One region of the Geminicoccus roseus DSM 18922 genome, then DNA from elsewhere that is predicted to be linked to it. Evidence: riboswitches for the same ligand, from Rfam matches in the RefSeq annotation. Region 1 holds a riboswitch; each other region holds the start of a gene.
The links. Region 1 has a riboswitch for thiamine pyrophosphate ahead of thiM (hydroxyethylthiazole kinase). Riboswitches for the same ligand answer to the same signal wherever they lie in the genome.

Region 1 (3,268 bases):
GGCGGAGCCGCGTCGGGCTTGGTGGCGGTGGCGAACAGGGGGCCCAGGCCAACATGGTCGACCACCGCCGGATCGACGGTCTCGATCTCGGCCTCGCTGGTCACCGACAGGCCGAGGATCCGGTCCTTGCCCAGGATCGCCCGGGCGGCGGCCGGCGGCAGGTCGTCCTGGCCGACATGGGCGCCATCGGCACCTGCAGCGACCGCCACGTCGACCCGGTCGTTGACGATCACCGGCACCGGCGAGCCGGCCAGGCGCGCCCGCACCGCGCGGACCGTGCGGATCAGGGCCTGGGCGCTGGCGGTCTTGTCGCGGACCTGCACGATCATGGCACCGCCCTGGACCGCGGCCTCGGCGAGCGCCGGGAAGGAGGTGGGCGGGGTGGTCGCGGCGTCCAGCACCAGATAGAGGCCTAGATCGACGTTGCGGCTCATGACAGGCGCGCCCGGACCCCGAGGGTGACGGGATCGAGGCCTGCCAGCCGGTCGAGGATCGCGACCTGGAGGGAGCCCGGGCCGTTGCTGGTGTCGGCGGCGATCTCCCCGGCCACGCCCAGGATCGCGCAGGCGGCGAGGCCCGCCAGGAGCCGGTCGGGTTCGACCGCCAGGCAGGCGGCGGTGAGCGCGCTCAAGCTGCAGCCGAGCCCGGTGACGCGGGTCATCCGGGCGTCGCCGTTAGCGCAGGACAGCGTCTGGCGGCCATCGGTGACATGGTCGGTGGCGCCGGTGACCACCACCACGGCCCCGGTCTCGCCGGCCAGGCGCCGGGCGGCGTCCAGGGCCAGGTCGCTGCCGGCGGTGCTGTCGACGCCCCGGGTGGCGGCACCGGCGCCGGCCAGCGCCATGATCTCCGAGCCGTTGCCACGGATCAGGCTCGGGCGATGGGCCAGAAGCGCGCGGCCGGTATCGGTGCGCAGCCGGGTGGCGCCGGCGCCGACCGGGTCCAGGACCCAGGGCTTGCCAAGCGCTAGCGCCCGGGCGGCGGCCAGTTCCATGGCCGTGATCCAGGGGGTTGAGAGCGTGCCAATGTTCACGACCAGGGCGTCGGCGATGCCGACGAACTCCTCGACCTCCTCGGCCGCATGGACCATGGCCGGCGAGGCGCCCACGGCCAGCAGGGCGTTGGCGGTCGAGTTCATCACCACGTAGTTCGTGATGTTGTGGACGAGCGGGCGACGCGTCCGGATCGCGTCGAGCACCCGTCCGATCCGGTCGGACGACGTCATTGGCCTCCCTTCGCTGGCATGACCCAGATCAGGTTCGATGGGTTTGATCTCAGTCCGCCATCCTCGGCGAACACCCCGTGGCGGGGTTGAGGATGGGGGCTTCCCGACCGATGTCAACCTCGGGCATGGATCGGCGCTGGGGTTGGCTGGCGCAGGCCCAACCCGATCGTAGCCGAGGGAGCCGTCTCGACGTGAACGTCCTGGTCTTCACCCATGATTCCGCCCGCGGCCACGACACCGGCCCAGGCCATCCCGAGCGCCCGGCGCGCCATGACGCGGTGATAGCGGCGCTCCGGTCGATCGAGGACGCCTGGTTGGTCCGCCGGGAGGCCCCGCCGGCCACGGTCGAGCAGATCCTGCGGGTGCACCGACAGGCCTATGTCGAGGCAACGCTGGCAGCGATGCCGAACGAGGGCCTGGTCCGGCTCGATCCGGACACGGTGGTCTCGCCCGGCAGCCGCGAGGCGGTGCTGCGTGCGGCCGGCGGGGCGGTGGCCGGCGTGGACGCGGTGCTGGCGGGGGAGGCAAGCCGGGCGTTTGCCGCCATGCGCCCGCCCGGCCACCATGCCGAGAGCGACAAGGCGATGGGGTTCTGCCTGTTCGACAGCGTGGCGGTGGGCGCCGCCCATGCCAGGGCTGCGCATGGGATCGGGCGGATCGCGATCGTGGACTTCGACGTCCATCATGGCAACGGCACCCAGGAGATCTTCTGGGACGACCCGCAAACCCTCTATGTCTCGACCCACCAGTGGCCGCTCTATCCCGGCACCGGTGCCGCCTCGGAGCGGGGCGCGCACGGCAACGTCCTGAACGTGCCGCTGCCGCCGGGCACCGACGGGGAGGGCTTCCGCCAGGCGGTGGAGGCGCAGGTGCTGCCGGCGCTGGAGCGGTTCCGGCCGGAACTGCTGTTCATCTCCGCCGGGTTCGACGCGCACCGCGCCGACCCCCTGGCCAATCTCGCTTTGGTGGAGGAGGATTTCGCCTGGATCACCAGCGAACTGGTGGCGGTCGCCGAGCGACATGCGCAGGGGCGGGTGGTCTCGGTGCTCGAAGGCGGCTACGACGTGGACGCGCTCGAGACGAGCGTGGTGGCACATCTTCGGGCGCTGGCCGGCGAAGAGCGCGCCAAGCAGGAGAAAACGGCCCGGTGAGCGACATCGACACCAAAGACATGAGCTTCGAGGCAGCCTTGAGCGAGTTGGAGAAGCTGGTTCAGGAACTGGAGCGGGGCCAGCTCGACCTGGACGAGGCGATCTCGGCCTATGAGCGCGGCACCGCGTTGAAGGAACTGTGCCGGCAGAAGCTGGCGGACGCGCAGATGCGGGTCGAGAAGCTGTCGGTGAACGCCGCGGGCGAGCCGCGGGTCGAACCCTTCGATCCTGCGCGCTGATCGGCGGCCGCCTTGTTCAAGCCATTCCTGGAAGAGACCGCCAAGATCGTCGAGGCCGAGATCGACCGGCTGCTGGGCGACCCGGCCCAGCATGCCGCACCCAGGCTCGCCGAGGCGATGCGCTATGCGGCGCTGGGAGGCGGCAAGCGGCTGCGGGCAGCGCTGGTGCGGGCGGTGGCGCAGACCCTGGCCGCCGATCCCAAGGCGCTGAGCTGGGAAACCACCGCTGCCTCGGCCGAGGTGCTGCATGCCTACTCGCTGATCCACGACGACCTGCCGGCCATGGACGACGCCTCGCTGCGCCGCGGCCGACCGACCTGCCACTTGGCCTTCGACCAGGCCACCGCCATCCTGGCGGGCGACGCCCTGCAGGCGGCGGCGTTCGGCTGGATCGCCGGCGACCCCTATCTGAGCGCGGAGGCGAAGGTGGCGCTGGTGGCGGGGCTGGCCCAGGCAGCCGGTCTGGCCGGCATGTGCGGCGGGCAGATGCTCGACCTGGAGGGCGAACAAACGCCGCCGGACCTGGCGGGCCTGGAGCGGATGGAGCAGCTGAAGACCGGTGCGATGATCGCGTTCTCGGCCGATGCCGGTGCGGTCATCGCCGGCGCGTCCCCGGAACTGCGCGAGCATGTCGCGGGCTGGGCGCGCTGCCT
Region 2 (3,268 bases), 2.4 Mb from region 1:
CTTCTCTGCGCCGCCAGCCAGCGCCACGGAGGTCCCGCCGTGACCGGGACCTCCACCCCCTGCTCCGCCCGCTTGGCGAGCCGGGGAGATCCGGCCCTAGAGGCTGGTGGAGATCCCGCCGTCGACCATCAGCACGTGTCCATGCACGTAGCTGGCCGCGTCGGAGGCAAGGAACACCGCCGCCCCTTTCAGCTCGGCAGGCTCGGCCCATCGGCCGGCGGGGGTGCGGGCCTCGACCCAGGCGGTGAACGCCTGATCGTCCAGGAGCTTCTGGTTCATCTCGGTGGTGAAGTAGCCCGGCCCGATCGCGTTGACCCGCACACCCTGACGGGCCAGTTCCGCGGCGAGCGACCTGGTCATCCCGTGCAGGCCGGCCTTGGCCGCGGCATAGGCGTGGATGCCCGGCCGGCCCAGGATCGAGATGACCGAGCCGGTATTGATGATGCTGCCGCCGCCCTGCCCCAGCATCACCTTGGCCGCCTCGCGCGCCATCCGGAAGCAGGCCGACAGGTTGGTCGAGATCACCCGGTCGAAATCCTCGTCAGTCCACTCGGCCACCGGGGCCCGGTGCTGGATGCCGGCATTGTTGACCAGGATGTCGAGGCGACCATGCCGCCCGGCCACCTCGGCCACGCCCGCCGCCACGGCTTTCGCATCGCTCACGTCGAACGCGGCTGCCTCCGCCTTGAGGCCACGCCCCCGCAGGGCGGTCGCCCGCTCCTCCAGGCTGGCCGGATCGCGGCCGTTCAGGACGACGGTTGCGCCGTGCTCGGCCAGACCCTCGGCCATGGCGAAGCCCAGCCCGCGGGATGCGCCGGTCACCAGGGCGACCTTGCCGGTCAGATCAAACAGGTTGGACATGGATGGCCTCCGCTTCGTGTGTTGAAGGGGTGAAGACCGATCCCGGCCAGGGCGCAAGCCGGATGCGCAGCGGCACCGGCTCCTTGCTTCCATGTACCGCCGGAAGAGTTGCCCGCCGCCGTCGCTGGATGCTTTCCCTCAGCCTGCGCTCCTACTAGGCTTAAGGGACCAAGGGGAGTCCCGGCAGGGGACTGAGAGGCCATCGGCGCCAGAACGGCGGCATGGCGACCCGTCGAACCTGATCCAGGTCATGCTGGCGAAGGGAATGGTGGTCGTCACCGTCGCGTGCTCCTGCGCCCAAGGCCGCCCCTGCTCCTCCCGATGCACCTGGATCCGGCGGCCCAGCGACCGTGGAGTGGAACGATGTCGACGATCCGATTCAGCGATGAACTGCGTGAAGCCAGCGAGCCCGACTGGTCCGCGGCGGTGGGCCACCGCTTCGTGGCCGAGTTGTTCGAGGGCAGCATCGCCGATCCGGCGATGGGCAGCTACCTGGTCCAGGATCACCGCTTCCTCGACAGCTTCCTGCAACTCCTGGGCGCAGCGGTCGCCAGCTCCGACCGGTTCGAGTCGCGGATCCGGCTCGGCCGCTTCATCGGCCTCGTCTCGGGCGAGGAGAACACCTACTTCCTGCGCTCCTTCGACGCGCTCGGCATCACGGCGGAGGACCGCGCGCGCATTCCCGACAAGGCACCGACCGCTGGCTTCAAGGCGATCATGCAGGAAGCGGCGCAGACCTGCAGCTATGCGGCGGCGCTGTCCGTGCTGACCGTGGCGGAGTGGCTCTATCTCGACTGGGCCGGCCAAGCGCCGTCGCCCTTGCCGCAGAACTTCATCCATGCAGAGTGGATCACCCTGCACGACAATGCGGATTTCCGCGACCTCGTGACCTTCCTGCGCAGCGAACTCGACCGGGTCGGCCCGTCGGAGCGGGAGCGGTGCCAGGATTTCTTCCGCCGCTCGGTCGCGCTGGAGCGGGCGTTCTTCGACGCGGCCTATGCCTGACCGGCCGGTCTGCAGCCAATCCTGAGGCGAGCCTCGGCGCCCGCCTCGGCCAAGCTGCGGCTCCGTGGAACGATGCGACATGCCGCACACAGGAAGTGGCGGGACCAGATGTGCATCCGTCCAGCTGGCCCAACGGCATCGTTCGTCCCGACCCTGGCCAGGGTCGCGAGAAGCAGCTGCTCGCTGCCGGCTGATCAGGCCGGCACGTTCAGGAACTGCCGATGCACCAGTTCGTCCCGCGTCCGGCCGATCGCCTGGTTTAGTCGCAGCAGGTGATCCCTGAGTTCGCGGCCGTTCCTGGCCTCGTCCTCGATGCTGCGGGCGATCTCCCCGATCTGCACCAGCCCGAAGCTGGGCGCGCTGCCGGCCAGGCGATGGGCGAGCTTCGCGACCTCGGCGGGATCGGCGGCTCGCCTGACCATCTCCCCCGCGATCTGCTCCGCCGAGGCCAGCGCATCGTCCAGGAAACGCACGAGCCTGGCCCGGCCCGCCATGACTTCCAGCCCCTCGATCCGCGCCTGGTCGAAGAGCACGGCGCCAGGGCCTGCCGGATCGGGGGCCGGCATGGCCGGCGGATCATCCGCCCTGGCGCCCGCTTGGCCTTGTGAGGCGATGGCGGCCAGAGCGCGGAACAGTTCATCCCAGGCGATGGGCTTGGTCAGCACGCCGTTCATGCCCACGGAAAGGCAGCGTTCTCGCTCCGCCTCCATCACGTTGGCGGTAAGCGCCAGGATCGGCACGCTGCCGCCTGGAGGAGGCATGGCCCGGATCCGGCGGGTCGCCTCGATCCCGTCCATGGCCGGCATCTGCACATCCATCAGGATCACGTCGAAGCGTTGGGATTGCGCCGCCGACACCGCCTGCTCCCCGTTCTCGGCGAAAACGACCGTGTGGTCATGGCGGGACAAGGTTGCCTGAAGGAGGTCGCGGTTCACCTCGACATCCTCGGCCACCAGGATGCGCAGCGGCCGGATCATCGCGGGATCGAGCTTGGATCTCGCCGTGACCGCCACGGCATCCCCTGGCGCCAGGAGCACCTCGAACCAGAACGTGCTGCCCTGCCCCATTCGGCTCCTGATGCCGATCTCTCCGCCCATGGTGGTGACGAGCTGCCGGCAGATCGCCAGCCCCAGGCCGCTGCCGCCATATTTCCGGGCGGTCGAGCGGTCAGCCTGCATGAAGGGCTGGAACAGCTCTGATTGTCGATCCTCCGGGATACCGATCCCGCTATCCTCGACCTCGAAGCGGAACAGCAACAGGGCGTCAGGACCGTTCCGGCAGCCGATCCGGACCTGAACGCCGCCCTGGCTCGTGAACTTCAGCCCATTGCCGATCAGGTTGACCAGGATCTGCCGCAACCGGGTCGGATCGCCCCTCACCACCATCGGCGCCTGAGGGTCCA
Region 3 (3,268 bases), 610 kb from region 1:
GAGCAAGCGAAAGTCCCCTGGAAAGCCGAAGGAATCCAGGGCGAAGGAGCGAGATGCCCATTGAAAGTGATCGGATGCCATCGCAATGCCGTACCCAGTCTTCAGTTGCGACGCCGGGACAGTCGCTTCATCTACATGGATGGCGGAGTAGTTGCTAATGTGGCCCTGGGGCAAGTGACATCATTTGCCGTTGGCCGGTGGTGAAAGCGCGCCGATCCAAATTGGATTTCTTCGAGTTTCCGCCTATCTGTAATTCGCATTCTGCCATGCGCTCGGATTGGCCGCGCGTGTCCGGATGCATGGACAGGAACGATCGTTGACCGCGAGCACGCCTCTTGACGTTTCCCGGGCCCATGCCGCCCGGGACTGGATGAAGAAACTCAGCCCGTACCGGGAAGCCAGCACCAGGCGCAGCCTGTTCGAGCTCGCCGTCACCGTGGTGCCGTTCCTGGCCGCGTGGATCGCCATGGCGGCCGCGGTGAACTTCGGCCAGTACTGGCTCTATGCGCTGCTGCTGGCCCCGGCCGCGGGCCTGGTGGTCCGCCTGTTCATGATCCAGCACGATTGCGGCCACGGCTCGTTCTTCCCGCGCCGCGGCCCCAACGACTGGACCGGGAGGGTGATCGGCATCCTGACCCTGACCCCCTACGACTACTGGCGGCACAGCCACGCGATCCATCACGCCAATTCCGGCAAGCTGGAGGGCCGCGGGATCGGCGACGTCGACACGCTGACGGTCGAGGAATATCTCGGCCGCTCCCGGCTCGGCCGGATCCGCTACTGGCTGTACCGCCACCCGGTCGTGATGTTCGGGATCGGCCCGGCCTATCTGTTCGTGCTGCAGTACCGCCTGCCGCTGGGCTTCATGGGCAAGGGCCGGCCCTGGCTCAGCACGATGCTGACCAACCTCGCGATCGCCGCCATGGCCGCCGTCCTGATCTGGCAGGTCGGGCTCGCCACCTTCCTCCTGGTCCATGTGCCGGTGGTGCTGCTGGCCGCCGCCGCCGGGGTCTGGCTGTTCTACGTCCAGCACCAGTTCGAGGAGACCCACTGGGCGCCGGATGTCGACTGGAGCATGCCGGAGGCTGCCCTGCACGGCAGCTCGCACTACGACCTGCCGGCGGTGCTGCGCTGGTTCACCGCCAACATCGGCATCCACCATGTCCACCACCTGGTCAGCCGGATCCCCTACTACCGCCTGCCCGAGGTCCTGCGCGACCATCCCGAGCTGCGCGAGGTCGGCCGATTGACCCTGCGCGAAAGCCTGGGCTGCGTGCGCCTGGTGCTGTGGGACGAGACCAGGAAGCGGCTGGTGTCGTTCCGGGAAGTGCGCCGCCAGCGCCGCCTGGACCTGGAAGCCGGCGCCCTGCCGGCCACCTGAGCCGGCACCCGCGCGCTCGCTCAGGAGCGCGCGGGTGCCCGAAAGCCCCGCCCACCGCCAGCGCGTCGCGGACCTGAGGCAGATCGGGCGGGCGGCGAGCCCGGGCGTGAAGCCGCGTCGGCGCGGGCAGGGCGTGAGGCCATGCTGAACCCCGTCGCCAAGCCCCTTGCCGGCCTGCAGCCTGTCCGGCTGCTTTGCCGGCCTGCCGAGGCACGGCGGTACCGGCGGCACCGCCTCGATCGGGGGCGCCCCTGGCTTGCCGGTCCCCGCAGCCTTTGCCGGCGCTCGGCTGGCAACCCGGGGAATGCTGATCCGCTCGGCTGGACGCGCCGCGCCCCGGCGCTCGGCAGGTTCCACGACGGGATTCCGGCCGGGCTTAAGCGCGCCCGCGCCCAACCCATTTGACTCCGGGGCCCGGCGGCCCCACGTTTCGCTCACCTAGGGGAGCCCCGCGAGGGGGCTGAGAGGCCATCGGCATCCGGGCAGCCGCCCGTCGGATGCGGCATGGCGACCCTTCGAACCTGATCCAGTTCATGCTGGCGTAGGGATGGGTGACCGCTGCAATCCGGCAGAGATCGACCCCCCATCGCCGGGATGGGGAGTTGCCGCCGCATGCGCGTTGCCGTCATCGGAGCCGGGGTCGCCGGCCTGACCGCCGCCCTGGCCTTTGCCCGGCGCGGCTGCGAGGTGCGCGTCTACGAGCGGGGACCATCGCTCGGCGCCACCTCCTGCTCGCGCTATGCCGGGGGCATGCTGGCACCCTGGTGCGAGCGCGAGAGCGCCGAGCCGCAGGTCGTCGAGCTGGGCCGGGAGGCGCTGGCCTACTGGCCGAAGGTCCATCCCGGTACCCTGCAGCATGGCAGCCTGGTGCTGGCGCCCAGGCGCGACGAGCGCGAGCTGGACCGCTTCGCCAGGCGCACCAGCCGCTACCAGACCCTCGACGCTGACGGACTGGCCGAACTGGAGCCGGACTTGGCCGGGCGGTTCGGCCGGGGCCTGTTCTTTGCCGACGAAGCCCATCTCGACCCGCGCGCCGCCCTGCCGTCGCTGGCCGACCGCCTGGCGGAGCAGGGAGTCCCGATCCGCTTTGGCGTCGACGCGCTGGCCGAGCCGCCCAAGGCCGACCTGCGGGTCGACTGCCGAGGCCTTGCCGCCCGCGACCGGCTGGCCGACCTGCGCGGCGTGAAGGGCGAGATGCTGATCCTGCGCTGCCGGGACGTGACCCTGAACCGGCCGGTCCGCCTGCTGCACCCGCGCTTCCCGCTCTACATCGTGCCGCGCCCGGACAATCTGTTCATGGTCGGCGCCACCATGATCGAGAGCGACGAGCGCAGCCGGGTGACCGCCCGCTCCATGGTCGAGCTGCTGAACGCCGCCTATGCGCTGCACCCGGCGTTCGGCGAGGCCGAGATCGTGGAGATCGGCGCCGATGTCCGCCCGGCCTTTGCCGACAACCTGCCGCGGGTCCGCCGGGACGGCGACAACCTGTACCTGAACGGCCTGTTCCGGCACGGCTTCCTCTTGTCGCCGGCCCTGGCGCGGATCGCCACGGAGCTGGTCCTGGATAATCAACAGATCCAGGGCATTACCGAGATAACCGGAGGTCATAAATGAAGATCGTGGTCAATGGCGAGCCGGTGGAGACTGCCGCGACCTCGCTGGCGGCCCTGCTGGAGGAACTGGGCTATGGCGCCACGGTGGTGGCGACCGCGGTGAACGGCAGCTTCACCCCGGCGCCCCGGCGGCCGGAGACCGGGCTGAACGAGGGCGACCAGGTCGAGATCCTGGCGCCGATGCAGGGAGGCTGAGCAATCATGGAGGTTTACGGGACGATCCTGAACTCGCGTCTCCTGCTCGGCACCTCGCAATATCCTTCGCCGGCGATCC

Region 2: linked by a shared signal. The riboswitch ahead of GEMRO_RS0112070 (TenA family protein) and the one ahead of thiM (hydroxyethylthiazole kinase) in region 1 are both predicted to bind thiamine pyrophosphate.
Region 3: linked by a shared signal. The riboswitch ahead of GEMRO_RS0120450 (FAD-dependent oxidoreductase) and the one ahead of thiM (hydroxyethylthiazole kinase) in region 1 are both predicted to bind thiamine pyrophosphate.

Annotation. Positions count from the first base shown of each region.
Region 1 covers NZ_KE386572.1:4,732,862-4,736,129, reverse strand. Annotated here, with positions in the region: gene thiE (thiamine phosphate synthase) at 1-434, opposite strand, end outside; gene thiM (hydroxyethylthiazole kinase) at 431-1,225, opposite strand; TPP riboswitch at 1,214-1,313, opposite strand; gene GEMRO_RS0123370 (histone deacetylase family protein) at 1,417-2,376, shown strand; gene GEMRO_RS0123365 (exodeoxyribonuclease VII small subunit) at 2,373-2,615, shown strand; gene GEMRO_RS0123360 (polyprenyl synthetase family protein) at 2,628-3,268, shown strand, end outside.
Region 2 covers NZ_KE386572.1:2,369,419-2,372,686, reverse strand. Annotated here, with positions in the region: gene GEMRO_RS0112075 (glucose 1-dehydrogenase) at 97-861, opposite strand; TPP riboswitch at 1,023-1,144, shown strand; gene GEMRO_RS0112070 (TenA family protein) at 1,225-1,866, shown strand; gene GEMRO_RS32630 (ATP-binding protein) at 2,061-3,268, opposite strand, start outside.
Region 3 covers NZ_KE386572.1:4,118,956-4,122,223, forward strand. Annotated here, with positions in the region: gene ligD (DNA ligase D) at 1-64, shown strand, start outside; gene GEMRO_RS30860 (fatty acid desaturase) at 296-1,381, shown strand; TPP riboswitch at 1,812-1,947, shown strand; gene GEMRO_RS0120450 (FAD-dependent oxidoreductase) at 1,994-2,995, shown strand; gene thiS (sulfur carrier protein ThiS) at 2,992-3,189, shown strand; gene GEMRO_RS0120460 (thiazole synthase) at 3,196-3,268, shown strand, end outside.